4 regions of the Shewanella sp. HL-SH2 genome follow, and region 2 is predicted to be linked to each of the others. Evidence: predicted binding sites of a transcription regulator. Region 2 holds the regulator's gene; each other region holds the start of a gene.
The links. The regulator LexA, encoded in region 2, represses DNA repair genes until DNA is damaged. The targets are predictions, from matches to a motif close to TACTGTATNNNNATACAGTA.
Positions count from the first base shown of each region.

Region 1 (5,326 bases), 2.1 Mb from region 2:
AACGACTGCACCGCATCGTCGTTATCGTCTTCACTGTTGTTTGAATGTGTATTGGTATGACTTGCCGTAGCTACCCGTTTAAACAGTTGCTTCCAACCTAAGCTTTTGTCTTGACGTGCTTTAGTGGCAAAAAGACCACCAGCAATAGTGACTTCAACTGTGGTTTCTGCATAAATATAAGCTGGGTAAAACTGGGCTAGATATTGGCGCGCAATATGCTGATATAACTTTGCCTCATTACTGGATAACGATGATAAATTAGCCACTTTCTCTGTAGGCACTATGGCATGGTGGGCATCTACTTTACTGTCGTCCCACGCTTTAGATTTAAGCTTGGCGTTAGGCACGTCGCAACCGTCAACTAATCCGGCCGCACCATTAAGTACCGCATCCAATACTTTAGGAGCCAAGCTATGTTGATCTTTGGGTAAATAGCGGCTGTCTGAACGTGGATAAGTAATCAATTTATGCCGCTCGTACAAGCTTTGACAGGTATCTAACACCTCTTTTGCCGATAGCCCAAAGCGCTTTGCTGCATCGATTTGCAATGCTGATAAGCTGTAAGGCAATGGTGAGTTTTGGCGTTTATCTTTGGCCTCAAGTTTGGTGACTTCTGCGGGTTGACCATGAATACGCTTAACCACATTTTCGGCCAAGCCTTTGGCTAATACCCGGCCGTCTTCATCCATATAAGGCTGGCAAGCTTCGCTAGGTTGCCATTTAGCACTAAAGGTTTGTTGTTGATCGGTAACTAAATGCGCTAATACTTCATAGAAAGACTTGGGCTTAAAATCGGCGATTTCATCATCACGGCGCACCACTAACCCCAGTAAGGGGGTTTGCACCCTGCCCACTGACAACACACCTTGATAACCGACCTTCTTACCTTGAATGGTATAAGCTCGTGTCATGTTCATGCCATATAACCAATCTGCACGGCTGCGGGCTAATGCTGAGGTTGATAATGGAATAAATTCCCGATTACTGCGCAGTTGCCCTAACGCCCTTTTAACCGCTTGTGGATTTAAATCACTGATGAGTAAACGTTGAACATCATTCAGCTTGTTGCCTTTTACGCCTAGGTAAGAAATCACTTCATCGACTAAAAGCTGACCCTCGCGGTCGGGATCGCCAGCATTGACTATCGACGATGCTTGCTTAACCAATTTACGTAACACGGTTAATTGGCTGCGGGTTTTAGGTTTGGGTTTTAATTGCCAGGTTTGCGGAATAATCGGTAAATGCTCGAGTTTCCATGATTTAAACGCTGCATCATAGGCATCAGGTTCAGCTTGCTCGAGCAAATGACCAATACACCAGGACACACAATCGCCGTTGGCTGCGGTAATAAAGCCCTCACCTTTTTTATGCGGTTTAGGCAATACATCAGCAATGGCTCGGCCTAGACTGGGTTTTTCTGCAATGTATAAAATCATTCAACACTCAAGCACTGTATATATTAACAGTAAAATAGCGGATTGAATCATGTTTAGCAAGTTATCAGCCATTAAAGATACACGCCATTACTTGAGGTATGTAATTGGCTCAATGCTATTGGTGAGTACCTATTACGTGATGTTCTATGTTTTAGCCGTTGGCTGCAGTATTAATTTTGGATAGCGTTCAAGCCACTTTTTCTGGATGACACGCTGTTCAAATATACTTGATGAGCGCTTTGGGTTATGGCTCAGACTAAAATTAAATAAACATGCTAATTCAAAGGCATGAATAAATTCCAATGTGTTGGCGCTAATGCAAGAGCCAGTTTTCCCATTAACGCTATAACTGGCATGCTGCGGGTTCACATTAACCGCATTCAATTTAACCGCTATCGCAGTTTGCTTTTCAGGCCAATACCCCATTGCATCGAGACATGAATGATATTGTGGGTCTTGATTACGAATATGCATCCTGGCTTGGTTTTTAACCGACCAATTTAGCGGCATCAAGCTTAACAGTATTTGCTGAATGTGCTTGTCTTGAGCTTGGGTGATGTTTTTTTCGCAATAGTAAATGACATCGATATCATTTAACTCGCTTAACTCACTGATTGAACAACCGTGCAGTTTATCCCAAACAAAGTCACGTACAAAGCCGGCAGCAATAGCCCAGTCGGTTATATTGAGTTTGGCAAACACTTGTGCACAAACCGTTAAAGCCTGCATCCGCATTGCATCTTGCTCAAACCACTGATTTAATTTAGCTAAATCAGCTAACGGTGCTGAGTGTTCTACACAGGACTTGTCAGCGGCTAGTTTTACAATACTGTGTGGCGCAGGCATTAGGTATTAACTCGCGTCAGCTTGTTGTTCTGGTGCTGCTTGAATAAAGGCATCAAGTTGGTTGCAGTTCTGCCATACACGGACAATGTTTGGGTAAGCATCCATAGGCACCTTAAAGCGCTCGGCATTATAAACCTGTGGCACCAGGCAAATGTCAGCCAGAGTGACCTTGTCGCCAAAACAAAATTGGCCAGAAAAACGTTCAAGCTGCGATTCTAATGCGCTAAAACCAACATGAACCCAATGATGGTACCAGGTCATTTTTTGGGTTTCATCTACGCCCATTTCTTTGACTAAATATTGTAATACCCGCAGGTTATCGAGTGGGTGGATTTCACAGGCAATAGCTTGCGACATGGCGCGCACCACGGCTTTATCTTCTAAATTAGTCGGTAGTAAATTAATTTGTGGGTGTTTTTCGTCAAGGTATTCAATAATCGCCAAAGACTGGGTCAGGCTAAACTCGCCTTGTTCGTTGCTATCAACTAACGCAGGTACTAAGTGCTGGGGATTAAGTTGATGAAATGCCTCTGAATGTTGCTCACCACCATTATTAACTAAATGCACTGAAATATGTTCTGCGCTTAATTGCTTAAGATTAAGTGCTATGCGAACTCGGTATGCGGCACTAGAACGCCAATATCCATACAATTTCATCTTATTTTCCCTATAAAAAAGGCAATAACATGGTCTGTTATTGCCTAAATATCATCTTAATTGATAATGAATTAACCTTTGTACTCAACAACTTTTTGGTCAATTGAACCAAAAATACTGACATTATTATCGTCAAACATCTCGATACGAACCGTGTCACCAAAACGCATAAATGGCGTGCTTGCTTTGCCATCGGCAATAATTTCAAGCATACGTTTTTCAGCTAAACAGCTTGAACCGGCACTACGATCATAATTTGAAATAGTACCTGAACCGATAATAGCACCTGCTCCCAAAGGACGTGTTTTCGCAACATGAGACACTAGCTGACTAAAATCAAATGTCATGTCCACGCCAGCATTTGGGCGACCAAATAATTCACTGTTTAAATGCGTCACTAACGGCAAATGAACCTTGCTGTCTTGCCATTTATCACCTAATTCATCAGGCGTAATGGCCACAGGAGAAAAAGCACTTGACGGTTTAGACTGGAAGAAGCCAAAGCCTTTAGCTAGCTCACCAGGAATAAGATTACGTAAAGATACGTCGTTAACTAACATCAATAATTTAATATGCTTAGCGGCGTTTTCACTGCTTACACCCATTGCAACATCATCAGTGATGATAGCAACTTCTGACTCGAAATCGATACCATACTCTTCACTGGCCATTTCGATATCGGCTTTAGGAGCGATAAAGCTGTCTGAACCACCTTGGTAGACTAATGGATCTGTCCAGAATGTTTCTGGCATTTCAGCGCCGCGTGCTTTACGCACTAACTCAACGTGATTCACGTAAGCACTGCCATCAGCCCACTGATAAGCGCGTGGTAATGGTGATAAACATTTGCTTTCGTCAAATGCAATCGCATTGTCCATTTGGCCAGCGTTCAACGCTTCATATAATTCTTGTAATTGCGGGTTTAATAAATCCCACGCGTCAAGTAGTTGCTGCATAGTGTGAGCAATAGCAGGTACCGCGACAGCTTTAGTTAAATCTTTGCTTACTAACATAAGTTGGCCATCACGACGACCGTTGTTATAACTTGCAAGTTTCATTATTGCTCCTAATATTCGAAAAGTCTGTCGGCCGTATAAGAATGCGAGCCAATCAGAAAATACAGCTTGATTGATGATAGAAATAACCGATAAACCGTGCAATAAACAGCTTGTGAGCTGAATCACATATCCTAGTATCAACCCTGATTTTGTAAATATTTATATACACTTATAAACACAGCCTGAAAATGATGATTTTCAGGCTATACATTGGCTAAATAGCCAACAAAACTGTGGCATCAAAACGTTACAGTGTATTTTTCACTGACCACCTATCGTTTCTTTGAAATACTGTAATCACGTAATTTATTCGCAATAGCAGTATGTGATACGCCAAGCTTTTTAGCTAATTGACGGGTACTTGGATAAGCAGGATATAAACGACGTAATAAATTCGCCTCATATTCTTTCATCGCTTCATCTAATGTGCCTTCAAACTCTTCATCAAAGTAGCCAAAACCTTCGGCATATGAGGGCAATTTAAGTTGCTCAACCGTTAATTCAGCCGAACCATCCCACATAGACACTGCACGGAAAATAGCATTTTTCAACTGACGCACGTTACCTGGCCATGCATAGGTAAATAAATAATCACGACAAGAGGCTGATATTCTGCGCAGCGGGCTGGATAATTGATGACTGTAATGCTCTAAAAACATTTCAGTTAACGGAATGACATCAACCTTACGCTCACGTAATGATGGCATGTGATAACTCAGCACATGAATACGATAATAAAGATCTTCCCTAAACTCACCAGATTGGCATAGCTCGGCGAGATTTTTTTGAGTCGAACAAATAATTCGCACATCCGCACGCACTTCTTCATCACCGCCCATGCGCCTAAATGCACCATCTTGTAATAAACGCAGTAACTTAACCTGAGCAGCTTTAGACATTTCGGCAATTTCATCTAAAAATATCGTGCCACCTTTTGCTTCAGCAAAAAAGCCCCGTTTGACAATTTGCCCATTACTAACAAAACCAAATAGCTCTTCTTCAGCCACACTGTCGGGTAATGCGGCGCAGTTAATGGCTATAAATGGATGCTCACGGCGCATACTGGCGTCATGACTAGCTCGCGCCATTAACTCTTTACCTGTGCCAGTTTCACCCGTGATAAGTAACGGTGCATCTAATTGCGCCATTCGCTTAGCTTGCTTAAGCACATCTTTCATTTTGTCACTGACCGCAAGCACATTATCAAAACCTGTGGTTTGGTTCTGTAACGCATTAAACTGTTTACCTACCCTAGCTGGCGATTTAAGTGATACCACGGCGCCAGCAAGAATGGTTTTGTCATTATCATCAGGTAGATAAATGGGCAGC
Region 1 covers NZ_CP195035.1:3,080,743-3,086,068, forward strand. The annotation lists gene ACRWP9_RS13435 (DNA topoisomerase III) at 1-1,436, opposite strand, end outside; gene ACRWP9_RS13440 (nucleotidyltransferase family protein) at 1,581-2,282, opposite strand; gene maiA (maleylacetoacetate isomerase) at 2,289-2,939, opposite strand; gene ACRWP9_RS13450 (fumarylacetoacetate hydrolase family protein) at 3,011-3,997, opposite strand; gene tyrR (transcriptional regulator TyrR) at 4,270-5,326, opposite strand, start outside.
Region 1: the regulator LexA is predicted to act here: its motif matches at 1,449-1,468, upstream of ACRWP9_RS13435 (DNA topoisomerase III).

Region 2 (5,326 bases):
CCATTAGGTTGGTGACATGCTGCACATGTAGAGAGGTAAATTTGTTCGCCTTTGGTCATTAACTCTTCTTTTGAAAGAGTTTCTGACAAGGCTGCTTGAGCCGCGGCAGCTGCATTATTGGCAAGCTGTTTTTGGTCTAAAAGCCACGCATCATATTCCGCTTCAGGCAACGCCTGAACCACAATAGGCATAAATCCATGGTCTTTGCCGCATAATTCAGCACATTGACCACGGTAAGTTCCTGCTTTATCAATTCGTGTCCAAGCTTCGTTAATAAAGCCTGGGTTAGCATCCTTTTTAACCGCAAAAGCTGGAACCCACCAAGAGTGGATAACATCATCTGATGTCATTAAAAAACGCACTTTCCGATTGAGAGGCAGTACCAAAGGTTTATCTACTTCTAATAAGTAGGTTGCGCTTTTAGTTTCATCACCGTCAATTTGGGTGCGAGGAGTGGATAAAATGCTATAGAACTCGACATCTTCATTAAAATAACTGTAATGCCATTTCCACTGCGAACCAGTGATCTTAATGGTTAAGTCCGCGTCAGACGGATCTTCCATAGCGATAAGGGTTTTAGTGGCTGGAATGGCCATACCAATTAAAATAACAAATGGGATCACGGTCCAAGCAATTTCTACTTTGGTACTTTCATGAAAATTTGCCGCGACCGCGCCTTTGGATTTACGATGATAGATCATTGAATAAATCATGATCCCGAACACCACAACACCAATAGCACAGCAAATATAAAGAATAATCATATGGAGGTCATAAACCTGGCCACTGATATTCGTTACACCCTTTGTCATGTTGAGGGGCATTTCGTTTGCCCCAAGTGGAGGTGCCAGTAACACCGCCATTACACAATACAACCATTGCTTCACAAGACTTCTCCTCTGCCAATTGCGAATAGCAACTACAAAGAAGAGTCACACAGTAAGTCTCTGCTCTATGTAAACTCTTCGGTTCCCAAAAAAGCTTGATGACTTCAAAGTACCCTGGTGGTTGTAAGCGTGTAAGGCTTACGGATTTGTATTTATGTGCACCACGCTGGCACCTACAACTGAACCTATCAATTCTGATTTGACGCTTTTATCTGTCAGATAAAATCTAGACTGTAGCGTTTCAATTAGGTTAAAAATGTTTCAACCCTGTTAAATACATTACTTGTAGATTAAACATTGATCAAGATCACTTTTATAGCTAATTAACTGAAAGTTTGCATAAAAAAGCCCTGTACATAGACAGGGCTCAGTAAACACGGCGTTTAGTACTAATGAAATGAAGTGAAATTAATTGTTTTAACAGCATTATTTTGATTTGAAATAATCGCTTTAGTTGCCAAATTAGTGCCTAAGTGAGTGCTTACATCTTCAATAACGACACCTAATGCTCGGGCACTTTTTGCGACTAACTCTAATCGGCGACTGTCGCGTGCATCTAAAGGTTGAGTCCATGAAATAACGGCACTTGATGTACCACTGGTTAATGCTTTTTCCATTGCCCAAAGTGTTTCAATTTCATCCTTTGCATGTACTAACAATACGCGGTCCATTCTTACCCCAGCACTAGCTAACATCTGTTTATAATTGATATTGGCGGGATTAATTAGCACAATCCAACGACCTTGCAGGCTTAGTTGTGCCAATTGGCTAGCATATTGACTGAGTTCCACTTTACCATTGGTTTCGGTTTGGAGTGTGGTGATAGGCTGCGCTAAATTAATATCTGCAGTTGGCAAATCTACCCATAAACCAGGATGACGAGGGGATGTACCCATTAGTTTGTTCATAACCATTCTCCATTACGAATTACACCAACTGCAAGCCCTTCAATAGTGAGGCTTTGGTAACTTAAATCGACTTCGATAGGTGCATACGCTTCATTTTCAGCGTGCAAATATACGACATTGCCTTTTTTCTCAAAACGTTTCACTGTCACATCATCTTCAACACGAGCAACAACGACCTGGCCATTTCTGGCTTGCTGTATTTTATGAACGGCGAGTAAATCACCCTCTAAAATGCCGATGTTTTTCATGCTGTCACCGCGAACCCTTAACAAAAAGTTTGCGGCAGGTTTAAACATATTAGGATCAACTTGATAGTATTGTTCTACATGCTCTTGCGCTAAAATAGGTTCACCTGCAGCGACTTGTCCAATTAAAGGTAAACCTGCTTCTTCGGGTTCATCTTCTTGGGTTAATCGTATTCCACGGGATGTGCCGGGCATGATTTCAATAAACCCTTTTTTAGCCAAGGCTTTTAAATGCTCTTCTGCGGCATTTGCGCTTTTGAAACCTAAGCGTGTAGCGATTTCTGCACGAGTAGGTGGCATACCAGTTTCAGAGATATTGTTTTTAATAAGCTCTAAAATTTCAGCTTGGCGTGGTGTTAAGGGTCTCATGTTATTTCCTGTCTTTCTATACAGTAACTGTCATTATATACAGTGTTTGTGTTTGCGCAAGTATTCACCAATTATTTTTTAATTTTATTATTTGAAATGTTTTTTTTATTATATGTATCAATTGCATGCTTCAATTTATTTGTTCTTGAATTTAAAAGCATTGTTTGATGTGTACAGCCTATAGTGAAAGGTAACCAGTTTCTGGTATCCTATGCGCCCATATTAAAAGGGCTTTATTGCGAATATTATTATGTCAAAACCAGATTCAATCATGCTTAGACTGCTGCGTAGGGTGCAAAAGCTGATGGTGCAAACGATAGTTGTGCCACATGACCCATTTGCAGATCTAAACTTCGATCCAGACAAGCCCATTGTTTATGTCATGAAGACAGAGTCGATCAGTGACACTGCAGCATTAAGCGAAATGACCCAAGGCTTAGGCTTACCAAGTCCTTATGCGCCATTACAACTTGATGGTATGAAAGTGCCACGAGTTGTTTGTTTAGAGGGGCGAAAGCCTATTATTGGTAAGCGTGAGGGTGGTGAGAAGTTTTTAAACTGTTTTACCAGTTTATTAGCGCTCCACCGTCAGCAGCCTGAATTAGATATTCAACTTGTGCCAGTAAGTCTTTACTGGGGCCGTACTCCAGGCAAAGAAGATGACACGATGAAAGCTGCTGTGCTTGAACGTGAGAATCCAACCTGGTTACGTAAATGGTTAATGATTCTATTTCTAGGTCGCCATAGTTTTGTGCAGTTCTCTAACGCAATGTCATTACGCTATTTAGCCGATGAACATGGTACTGATGAAGCCATTGCCCATAAATTAATTCGGGTGGCTCGGGTACATTTTCGCCGTCAACGTAAAGTCATGACTGGACCACAACTGCCTAACCGTCAAGCTCTGTTTGCTTCGTTATTAAAGTCTGAATCGATCAATAAGGCCATTGAAGAAGAAGCGGCAAACAAGAAGATTTCCAAAGAGAAAGCGCGTGAAACTGCGATTGAGTATCTGGACGAAATCGCGGCCGACTATTCAGATAGTTTAGTACGTATTGCTGAGCGTTTTCTCACCTGGTTATGGAATAAGCTATACAGTGGTATTAACATCAAAGGCGCTGAGCAAGTGCGCCAACTGCATCATGACGGTCATGAAATTGTATATGTGCCTTGTCATCGCAGCCACATGGACTATTTACTGCTGTCTTATATTTTGTATTACCAAGGTATGGTGCCGCCGCACATTGCAGCCGGTATCAACTTAAACTTCTGGCCTGCAGGCCCAATGTTCCGTCGTGGTGGTGCATTTTTCATTCGCCGTAGTTTTAATGGCAACAAACTGTATACCGCTATTTTTCGTGAGTATTTAGATCAACTGTTTGCTAAGGGCTACGCCGTTGAATACTTTACCGAAGGTGGTCGTTCACGCACTGGTAGATTGCTTGCACCTAAAACCGGTATGTTAGCCATGACAATTAACAGTGTGCTGCGTGGTATTGAGCGGCCGGTGACGTTAGTGCCTGTTTATCTCGGTTATGACCACGTGATGGAAGTGGCTACTTACCATAAAGAATTAAGTGGTAAGAAAAAAGAGAAGGAATCGCTTTGGCAGGTATTTGGTGCTATTCGTAAGCTGGGTAATTTTGGCCAGGGTTACGTAAACTTTGGCGAGCCAATCAATTTACAAAACTTTTTGAAACAACAATCTCCTGATTGGCGTGAAGAAATTGCCAAAGATCCAGACCAGAAACCATCATGGGTTACGCCAGCAGTTAATCTTCTAGCCAATCAAGTGATGACCAACATTAATGGCGCAGCAGCGGCAAGTTCAGTCACGCTAACTAGTTTAGTGTTATTAGCCTCAGAGCAAAATGCGTTAGAACGTCATCAGCTTGAGCGTCAGCTAAATTTCTATTTAAAGTTGTTAAAACAAGCACCTTATTCCGACTATGCATCGGTTGCAGAAGGTGATGGTCCATCCATTGTTAAGCATTGCTTATCACTCAATAAATTTACCTTAGAAAAAGACCCACTAGGGGACATTGTCGCAATTGACCCTAACCACGCTATTACCTTGAGTTATTATCGTAATAACATTATTCATATCATGATTATTCCTTCCTTAATTGCCAGTTGTTTAGTGCGCTATGAAGAATGTAATCGTGAACAAATTCTGGCAGTGGTTGAGGACTTTTACCCGCTGATGAAAGCAGAATTATTTATGGGTATTGCTGATCTTCCCGCTTATGTTGATTTAGTGCTTGATCAAATGGTTGAGGAGAATTTAATTAGTGGTGATAAACGTTGTGTTGTTGTCCAAGCGAATATCACCCAGTTAGAGCTATTAGCTGAAACCGTCAGTGAAACATTACAGCGTTATGCAATTATCTTTAATTTGCTAGGGATCAAACCTGAATTAGAGCGTGCTGAGCTTGAACGAGACAGCCATTTATTGGCCCAAAGGTTAGGGGCGTTGCACGGTATTACTGCACCAGAGTTCTACGATAAAAAATTGTACAATACCCTGAGCGTGAAACTAAAAGAGCTAGGTTATTTATGCAGTCGTGAGCCATTAGATGAAGTGTTTCGTATACGCGACCACGCGAATGGATTATTACGTCCATCAGTGCGACAAACCATTCAAGATAGCGTAAACGCGGAGCATTTAAATTAATGGCAAACCACATGAATGCGGCTAAAAATAGCCCCAAAAGTAAGTCTCTTATTGGTGGGGCAATGATTATTGCTGGTACGACTGTCGGCGCGGGAATGTTCTCGTTACCCGTGGTCGGGGCAGGTATGTGGTTTAGTTATTCTGTACTGATGTTAGTAGGTATTTGGTTTTGTATGCTGATGTCTGGTTTACTATTACTGGAAGCCAATTTACATTTTGAGCCTGGGGCCAGTTTTGACACGT
Region 2 covers NZ_CP195035.1:792,276-797,601, forward strand. The annotation lists gene coxB (cytochrome c oxidase subunit II) at 1-887, opposite strand, end outside; gene ACRWP9_RS03415 (cell division inhibitor SulA) at 1,277-1,795, opposite strand; gene lexA (transcriptional repressor LexA) at 1,792-2,409, opposite strand; gene plsB (glycerol-3-phosphate 1-O-acyltransferase PlsB) at 2,660-5,083, shown strand; gene mtr (tryptophan permease) at 5,083-5,326, shown strand, end outside.

Region 3 (5,326 bases), 960 kb from region 2:
TAATACGACGCAGTACATAACCACGGCCTTCATTAGAAGGTAAAACACCATCCGCAATCAGGAAAGAGCAAGAACGAATATGATCAGCTATTACGCGTAATGATTTATTTTCTAAATCAGTAACGTTAATTATTTCAGCTGTTTTAGCAATAAGTTGCTTAAAGATATCAATTTCATAATTTGAATGTACTCCCTGCATGATAGCTGCAATACGCTCAATTCCCATGCCGGTATCTACCGACGGCTTAGGCAAAGGTAACATCTCACCGTCTGCTTGACGGTTATATTGCATAAATACGATGTTCCAAATCTCGATAAAACGATCGCCATCTTCTTCAGGTGAACCAGGACGTCCTCCCCAAATATGATCGCCATGGTCATAGAAAATTTCAGAACATGGACCACAAGGACCGGTATCACCCATTTGCCAGAAATTATCTGACGCATAAGCCCCACCTTTGTTATCGCCGATGCGGATAATATTCTCAGCAGCTACGCCAATTTTGTTGTTCCACAGTTCAAACGCTTGATCATCGGTTTCATAAATGGTCACGCATAAACGATCTTTTGGTAGTTTCAATGTTTCAGTTAAAAAGGTCCACGCAAAACGGATCGCTTCTTCTTTGAAGTAATCACCAAAACTAAAATTACCTAGCATTTCAAAAAAAGTATGGTGACGTGCGGTATAACCCACGTTATCTAAATCATTATGCTTACCACCGGCTCGAACACAGCGCTGTGATGTCGTCGCACGAGTGTAGCTGCGTTTATCCATCCCCAAGAACACATCTTTAAATTGGTTCATGCCGGCATTGGTAAATAGCAGTGTTGGGTCGTTAGTTGGAACCAGCGAACTACTGTCTAAAACTTGATGTCCGTTATCTTCAAAGTACTTTAAAAAAGCACTTCTTAACTCTGCAGTGGTCTGAAACATGGATGCGTCCTGATATAGAGAATACAAAAGTGTCTAGCTTGCTATACAAGCCAGTAAATGAGGGCATTATATACTGAATTTACGCAAAAATGCGAGATGAGTAAGGCGATTATCATCTGAACAATATTCGATTAGCTTATCGCAAAATATGAGTGCTGTGGCATAAGATTAACAATCTTCTCAATTAGCTATCAATCTGAATATAGGTGCGTAAACACTCGCTTTAAGGTAATTTGTAGTTAAACAGTCCTTCATATATTACAGCTAGTATTACATCTAGGCTTTAACTTAGGGTTTGTTATGCAAACCAGAATGTTTTAAAAAGGAAAAGTAATGAAGTTTAGCTTTAATGGCGAAGATGCCAGCCAAATTTTTGTCGGCGCATTTGCGCTTGCGGTCCCGATTTCGTTTTCAGAGGAAGCGTGGCGATTAGGTGAAACCCTCCCTTTTTTCAATTTATTAATGCTTTTTTTATTATCGGTTATTTTTCTAGGGCTATATACCTATCAAAGTGTCTTTCAAAATAATATTAGCTCAAGAAAATTAGTGTTTATTTTCCGTATTGTTATCGCTTATCTAATGACAGCATTAGTGGTTGCATTAGTGCTATTTTGTTTAGACAAATTACCCTTTTGGGTAGACCCATTAACATCGTTAAAACGGATAATAGTCATTACTATGCCGGCATCGATGGGCGCCATTGTGGTGGACAGTTTTGATAAAGAATAATGTTATATCGGATGAACTAGAGGCTATTTTATTTGGTTTGTTATTGTTCTGTGGCTAGCGTACCAATCTACTAAAAGAATAAAATTTCAATTGATTTAGTTAGTTATCTAGTTAGTTATCTAGTTAGTTATCTAGTTAGTTATCTAGTTAGTGGCGGGTAAGTCTAGTCAGTATAGCAAGGATAACAACAGAGTGTTTTTTAACTGAAGCATAAAAAAGTCGCGATACGTAAAATACGCACCGCGACTTAAATCGACACATTAATTGCTAGGATAAATCTTATTTAGAAAACTTCACCGGTTTCTAAATCAATATTTTCATCTGTAGATGATGCTGCTGCGGTACCTGTTCCAGAACCAAGCAACATTTCACGTAATGTCTTATCAATCTCTTGTGCAATCGCTGGATTTTCGGTTAAGAATTTACCGGCATTAGCACGGCCTTGACCAATTTTTTCGCCTTTATAACTGTACCAAGCACCCGCTTTATCAACAAGCTTATGTGCAACACCTAAGTCCACGAGTTCACCAGTACGGTTAATACCTTGACCGTAAAGGATTTGGAATTCAGCTTGCTTAAATGGTGCTGCAATTTTGTTTTTAACCACTTTAACACGGGTTTCGTTACCGACGACTTCATCACCATCTTTAATCGCGCCAGTGCGGCGAATATCTAAACGAACTGAAGCATAAAACTTAAGTGCATTACCACCGGTTGTCGTTTCAGGGCTACCAAACATTACCCCAATTTTCATACGAATTTGGTTAATAAAAATAAGCAAAGTATTTGATTGCTTAAGGTTACCTGCAAGTTTACGCATAGCTTGGCTCATCATACGTGCCGCTAAGCCCATATGCGAATCACCAATTTCACCTTCAATTTCAGCTTTTGGTGTTAACGCAGCAACAGAATCGACAACAATAACGTCTACCGCACCTGAGCGAGTTAAAGCATCACATATTTCTAATGCTTGTTCACCTGTATCTGGTTGTGAACATAATAAGTTATCAATATCTACGCCTAGTTTTTTAGCATAGATAGGATCAAGTGCATGCTCAGCATCAATAAAGGCACATGTTTTACCTTCACGTTGTGCTGCGGCAATAACTTCTAAGGTTAGTGTTGTTTTACCTGATGATTCTGGGCCGTAGATTTCAACAATACGTCCCATTGGTAGTCCACCTGCGCCCAACGCGATGTCCAATGAAAGTGAGCCGGTAGAAATAGTTTCTACATCCATGGTACGGTCTTCGCCCAACTTCATGATAGAGCCTTTACCGAATTGCTTTTCAATTTGGCTTAACACTGCGGCAAGTGCTTTCTCTTTATTTGGATCAACCTTCATTTTCAAACCCCTTCCAGGCAATAACTTTGTTCACAATTAATGGTAAAATTGCTGTGTATAATTTAGTTTGTAAGTGTCGTTAATATCGTCACTCATCTCAATATGTTGTTCAGTATACTGTATAGTCATACAGTATCAAGCCCTGAGGTTACTTTTTTTTATTTATCAATAAAATCATAAATTTAGTAATTTCACGTCAATATAATGAATTTGTATTTCTCCAACAGGGGCAAATTTTGTTAAGATTAGCCGCTATAAAAATCCCATGCTAATTCCCCGAATGCTTAATGAATTACCACAGATGAACAAAAAGAGTATTACACAGCCCATGACTGAAATTGTTAGCTTAGATTTAGAAAAACATACTCCGATGATGCGTCAATATTTGACAATGAAAGCCGCTCATCCTGACATGCTGTTGTTCTATAGAATGGGGGATTTCTATGAACTATTTTATGATGATGCTAAAAAAGCCTCTGAAATGCTTGGTATTTCATTAACTGCACGGGGTAAAAGCGGTGGTGACCCGATCCCAATGGCTGGCCTGCCTTACCATGCGGTAGAGGGCTATTTGGCTAAGTTAGTACAAATAGGTCAATCGGTCGCGATATGTGAGCAGATTGGCGATCCCGCGACTTCAAAGGGCCCAGTTGATCGCCAAGTTGTACGTATCGTCACCCCGGGAACATTGACAGATGAAGCCTTATTACAAGAGCGTCAGGATAATTTATTAGCCGCGCTTTACCAGGGTAAAGTCGGTTACGGCTTTGCCACATTAGATATCTCTTCTGGCCGTTTTGTTATTTCAGAATTAGATTCAAGAGAAGCACTAGAAGCAGAGATCCAACGTACACGACCAGCGGAATTACTTTACAGTGAAGACTTCACTGACATGATACTCATCAATCACTTAAAAGGGATTCGCCGTAGACCTGAATGGGAGTTTGATTACGACACCTGTGTCAATTTATTATTAACTCAATTTGGCACGAAAGACTTGCATGGCTTTGGCATCAACGATGCTCGTTTAGCACTACAAGCGGCCGGCTGTTTGATGCAATATGTTAAAGACACTCAAAAAACAGCATTGCCACATATCAATTCAATTGTACGTTTTAATCAAGCTGACTCGATTATTTTAGATGCTGCCACTAGACGAAACCTAGAGCTAACCCAGAATCTTTCAGGCGGACGTGAAAACACGCTTTCATGGGTATTAGATAATACGGCAACCCCCATGGGGAGTCGCATGCTACAACGTTGGATCCACCAACCACTGCGTGATCGTAAACTGATAACCCAACGCCATAATGCGGTGCAAGAATTAATCGAACAGGATTTGTACCCTGTTTTACATGAACAACTGAAATCGCTTGGCGATATAGAACGAATAATGGCACGTTTGGCATTAAGAAGTGCCCGCCCACGTGACTTTGCTCGACTTAAACAAGCATTAGGCTTATTGCCAGAAATTAAACAAACACTGCAAATCTGCCAACAGCCACAGATGACTAATTTGGCTACCCTATTAGGTGAGTTTCCAAATGAACATGATTTACTGACACGGGCAATTATTGATAACCCACCGGTATTAATCCGTGATGGCGGTGTAATCAAAGATGGTTATAACACTGAGTTAGACGAATGGCGTAGATTAAGTGAAGGAGCCACTGATTACCTGGCTGAAATGGAAGCACGCGAGAAGCAGCAAACTGGTATAAATACTTTGAAGGTTGGTTATAACCGCGTTCATGGCTATTACATTGAAGTGAGTCGACTACAAGCAGATCGTGTTCCTATTCATTATCAACGCCGACAAACATTAAAAGGTACAGAGCGTTACATCACCCCCGAGCTTAAAGAACACGAAGAAAAAGTACTTTCAAGCCAAGGTAAAGCGCTCGCATTAGAAAAACGTCTTTGGGAAGAGCTGTTTGACCTACTGCTACCTAAACTTCATGAGCTACAACAATTTGCCAACGCGGCTGCCGAACTTGATGTAATCAGTAACTTTGCAGAACGAGCTGAAACCTTATCCTATCATTGCCCTACAATGACCAATGATATTGGAATTACTATTGAAGCAGGACGCCATCCTGTGGTCGAAAAGGTCAGTCAAAAACCCTTTATTGCCAACCCTGTAAATCTATCACCTGCGCGAAAAATGCTGATTGTAACCGGACCTAACATGGGCGGTAAATCAACCTATATGCGTCAAGTCGCGCTAATCACCTTGATGGCTCATATCGGTTGTTTTGTGCCAGCACAAAGTGCAAAAGTTGGTCATATAGATCGTATTTTCACCCGTATTGGTGCCT
Region 3 covers NZ_CP195035.1:1,751,265-1,756,590, reverse strand. The annotation lists gene alaS (alanine--tRNA ligase) at 1-934, opposite strand, end outside; gene ACRWP9_RS07620 (DUF2391 family protein) at 1,268-1,663, shown strand; gene recA (recombinase RecA) at 1,947-3,008, opposite strand; gene mutS (DNA mismatch repair protein MutS) at 3,337-5,326, shown strand, end outside.
Region 3: the regulator LexA is predicted to act here: its motif matches at 3,124-3,143, upstream of recA (recombinase RecA).

Region 4 (5,326 bases), 790 kb from region 2:
GAATTTTTATTTACACAATAACGTGTCTACTGCAAAGAAAAACCACGCAGTCACAATGGCAATTGAACAGCCTATGTTAGAATAATGGCATATTTTATCCTGATTGAGGACGTTTCGTGACTGCATTAAATCAATTATATCCACAACCTCTTTGGCAATGGTTCGAACAAATTTGTGCTATTCCCCACCCTTCTAAGCATGAACAAGCGCTATCAAGCCACATTCAACAATGGGCAAAAGGCAAAGGCCTTAGCGTGGTTGAGGACAAAGTAGGCAACCTCATTATTCGTAAACCTGCTACTCCCGGTATGGAAGATCGCAAAATTGTTGTCTTACAAGCTCATATCGATATGGTGCCACAAAAAAATGCCGACAAAGTGCATGACTTTGAAAAAGATCCTATCGAAGCCTATGTTGATGGTGAATGGGTTAAAGCAAAAGGTACAACATTAGGTTCAGATAATGGCATTGGTATGGCTTCGGCTTTAGCCGTGCTAGGCAGCGATGACATTAAACATGGTCCACTAGAAGTCTTATTGACCATTGATGAAGAAGCCGGCATGACAGGCGCGTTTGGTTTAGAAGCAGGTTATTTAGACGCTGAGATTTTGATCAACACCGACTCTGAACAAGAAGGTGAGATTTACATGGGTTGTGCTGGCGGTGTTGACGCCCAGATATCTGTGCCACTTTCATGGCAAGCACCTGAGCTGAGCAATCAATCGTTTAAGCTGACCTTGTCAGGCATTAAAGGTGGCCACTCTGGGGTAAATATTCACCTTGGACGTGGTAATGCCAATAAACTACTGGCACGTTTTCTGTTTAAATACAGTGATGAATTAGCGTTAGAACTTGTTGATTTTACCGGTGGTTCATTACGTAATGCTATTCCACGTGAAGCGAATATCAGCTTTATGTTACCGGCTGAAAATGTTGATGGGTTAAAAACGGCTATTAGCGCATTTCAAGCGGTGGTACGTGAAGAGTTAGCGATTGCCGACCCAAGCATGTTGTTAACCTTAGAAGCCATTGATGCACCAAGCAAAGTGATGGGCGAAGATGCGCAAAACAGCTTAATTGACTTACTACATGCCTGCCCTAATGGGGTAATACGTATGAGTGATGAAGTGGCTGGTGTAACTGAAACCTCATTAAATGTGGGTGTCATTAGCACTGAACAAGAAAGCGTTGAAATTTTATGTTTAATTCGCTCGCTTATCGACTCGGGCCGTGATGAAGTGCAAGGCATGTTAAATGCACTGACCAATCTTGCGGGTGCCAGTATTGAGTTTAGCGGCGCTTACCCTGGTTGGAAGCCGGATAACAGCTCACCGGTTATGGCCATTGTGCGTGATACCTACAATGACATTTACAAAAAAGACCCAACCATTATGGTTATCCATGCAGGTCTTGAATGTGGCTTATTTAAAGAGCCTTACCCAACTATGGACATGGTATCGATTGGCCCCACCATTCGTTATCCGCACAGCCCGGATGAAATGGTTAACATTGAAACCGTAGGCCAATACTGGCAGTTATTATTAGCCGTATTAGAACGCATTCCAGCCAAAGCTTAATGTAAGGCTAGGCTTAATGCGATGTAAGGCAAGGCTTTAAGGCTCAGCATGGAAACTTAAAACTGCAAATCGAGTTGGGCAACCGACTTAGTTTGCAGTTTTTTTTCACCTAATTCTGCCAAGCCAACACTTACCCCAATTAACCTAATACCACGTTCATTACTTCTGGTCAGTGCTTGTTGTAACAATTCATAAAACAGCTTTACCGATATCTCATCGCTGCGTTGCTCGATGGTGGTTTGTTTAAAATCATTAAATTTGATCTTCACCACTTGCTTGTTGATTAATCGATCTTTTGCGCTGCGGCTCACCCGACTATCAAGCTCTTGAATAAGTTGCGGTAATACTTGATGGCATTGGGCTAAGGTAAAAATATCCTGGGCTAATGTTGTTTCAACACCCACAGATTTACGCACTCGGTTATTGCTGATAGGCCTTGGATCGATGCCATTTGATCGTTCAATTAACACTGCGCCAAACTTACCAAAACTTTCCAGTAACTTTGCCTTAGGATACAGCTGCACATCGGCACAGGTTTCTAACCCTAATACCGACAATTTTTGCGCTGTGACTTTGCCAACGCCCGGAATTTTCTTTAACGGTAGCGTGCGTACAAATTCAGGAATTTCATCGGGGGTAATCACATATTGACCATTAGGTTTATTTAAATCTGAGGCAATTTTGGCTAAAAACTTAATCGGCGCGACGCCCGCTGATGCTGTTAATCCGGTTTCTAACTCGATATCTCGGCGAATGGCCTGGGCAATTAAGGTCGCGCTGCCGTGGTATTGCTGACAGTCACTGACATCGAGGAAAGCCTCATCTAATGACAGTGGTTCAATCACATCACTGTAGCGGTTAAATATCTGTCTTATTTGTTGTGAAACATCTTTATAAACCTGCATCCGCCCTGGCACCAAGACTAAATGAGGGCACAGCTTTAACGCTTGATAGCTCGACATAGCTGAGCGCACACCAAACTTTCGTGCCGCGTAGTTACAGGTACTGATAACACCACGGCGATCACTACGTCCACCTACAGCAATGGCTTTATCGCGTAATTCAGGAAAATCACGCATCTCAACGGCGGCATAGTAGCAGTCCATGTCAATATGAATAATTTTGCGCATTGCTGATGCCATTAAGATTAAAAAGGTAACTCATAATACTGTATGTAAAAACAGTATTCAATGTATCCGCCAGATAAATAAAGCACAGCATTTAGATGAAATGGAATAGAAAATAAGTTGTGTGTTCCGACTAAGTATCTATTATGATAAATCAATTGGTTATAGGTTATTTACACGGATAAGTTAACACATGCATGTACCCGAAAAATGGCAAATGGACAGCTTAAGTGCCGTACATCAGTTTATTGCACAACATGGTTTTGCGTCTGTCATATCACCAAACTTAGAAGCCTCGCATATTCCGCTGATATTGAAAGCAGATGAGGGTGAATATGGGGTACTTTATGGCCATTTAGCACGTAGCAATCCACATTGGCAGGATATTATAGACAGTTCAGTATTGTGTATTTTCAGTGGCCCTCATGCCTATATTTCACCTACCTGGTATCATGCCTCCCCTGCTGTACCCACCTGGAATTACAGCGTGGTACACGCTAAAGGCACGGTTGAGCTCACCGACGATAAAACCACAATGGCGATATTAGAAACCACAATACAAAAATATGAATCGAGTTTATTAACGCCCACACCTGAAAGCCCTGAAGGTTTTATCCCTAAGCAATTTCAAGATAAGTTAGCTAAAGGGATTGTCGGGTTTAAAATTGTGATTACTGAGCTACAAGGTAAACAAAAACTTGGCCAGCATAGAAGCTCGCTCGATCAACTCGGAGTGGTTGCAGGATTATCAAAATCGCCAGGCATAGATGAGCAACAGCTGTTGAAGTACATGGTCGATAACAATATTGCGCTAGGTTAACAGTAAGCACTTTTCCTAGCGGCTTTAACCTAAACCGTATGATTTAGATACTTAACTTAACGACCAGGCTCAAAGGCATCGTATCTGGGTAACTGAGCATCTAAATCTTCCCAGTTTGCTTTGGATGAAACAAAGTTGTGCGAAATAGGCCTTTCAATGATGTCAGTATCAAGTATACCGAGTCGGATCCTGTAGCGCTGTGGGTCTTGCTCGTTTGAACTGTACACAGGTGAGCCACAATAACTACAGAAATGTCGATTTCTACCGGGCTTGAATGAAAATATACTTAAGCTATTTTTGCCCGATACAATCTCAAAATCAGCCGCATTAATGAAACCATTTGTGGCGAATGCAGTGCCACTATTTTTCCTGCATAAAGAGCAGTGACAATGAATAATATCACTTATTTCGCCCTTTATGGTTATGTTAACCTCGCCGCACAAACACTTTCCTTGATACATAATCAGTATTCACCCTGCTCTATAAAAATTTCCAGTCAAACTAAAATCAGTCTGCCCCCAAAATAGCATGCTTAATGGTTATATTTAACCTGATTTAACGCTTGTGAAGACTCACTATTAATGCAGCTTTTTATTACGGTTATCTTCACAGTTATAGCAAACTTGACGACTATCAATGGTTACCTTAATGCTGAATAGCTTTGTCTGAATGAGCTTGCTGAGCGTATCGCGTTCAACCGATGCCATAAAACGATTAAGGTTGTAATGGGTATCGAAGACACAAATAACCTGTAAGCTTTTAGGAAAGTCACTGTAATTGACAGTATGGGTTAACCATTGAAAACCGCTGTATTCATTTAGGGCGATTTCACACACCTGGGTTAACACTTGTCGAATTTGATTGTCTATTTTTTTATCGGTTTTACGCATATATCACAGTGACCCAAAATTCAAATAACACCTGGAAGGTGGAATAATTTAGCCAGTGTAGCAAAGTTCGCTGATACCATTTAACATAAAAAAGCCCACCCCCTTTAGGGACTGGGCTTTAAAATCAAAAAACGCCTCAATTAACAATGTACATTAACGCGTTCTTAGTCGATTAATTACATCTTAGTTTGCAGGTAATTCTGTAAACCAACACGTTCAATTAAACGTAATTGCTTTTCTAACCAGTACATGTGATCTGACTCAGTATCATCCAATAAGACTTCTAAAATCTCACGGGTTTGATAATCGCCTTTCTCTTCACATAGCTTAATCACTTTACGTAAATCATCCGCCACTTTGTATTCATACTGTAGGTCGTTATTTAGCATTTCTTGCACATCTTTACCGATGTTTAATGCTTCGCGGCTAGCGACGTCTGGCGTGCCTTCTAAAAACAGAATGCGCTGCACTAGTTTAGCTGCATGGGCTTTCTCGTCATCTGACTCATGTAATATACGGGTATATAATTCGTCAAATCCCCAATCTTCATACATATGAGCATGCACAAAGTATTGATCCATTGCTGATAACTCACCGGTTAACAAGCTGTTTAATGCGTCAATAACTTCTGGATTGCCTTTCATAATATCGTCCTATTAATCTTTAATTTGAGATTGAAGATAGTTTTGAATACCGACTTGTACTATCTGTTCTTGCTGAGATTCAATCCAATCTAAATGTTCTTCTTCATCTTCAAGCAGGTCTTCAAGCAAATCACGGGTAACGTAATCTTGTTCTGTTTCACACAATTTGATCACATCACGTAATGCAGCAATTTGCTCGGTTACCGCTTCTTTATCACAGCCCAGCATTTCTTCGGCATCTTCACCAATACGCAGCTTGTCTAATTGC
Region 4 covers NZ_CP195035.1:1,582,483-1,587,808, reverse strand. The annotation lists gene ACRWP9_RS06880 (aminoacyl-histidine dipeptidase) at 117-1,577, shown strand; gene dinB (DNA polymerase IV) at 1,634-2,707, opposite strand; gene ACRWP9_RS06870 (FMN-binding negative transcriptional regulator) at 2,898-3,524, shown strand; gene ACRWP9_RS06865 (GFA family protein) at 3,581-3,985, opposite strand; gene ACRWP9_RS06860 (Fis family transcriptional regulator) at 4,103-4,414, opposite strand; gene bfr (bacterioferritin) at 4,591-5,058, opposite strand; gene bfr (bacterioferritin) at 5,071-5,326, opposite strand, start outside.
Region 4: the regulator LexA is predicted to act here: its motif matches at 2,744-2,763, upstream of dinB (DNA polymerase IV).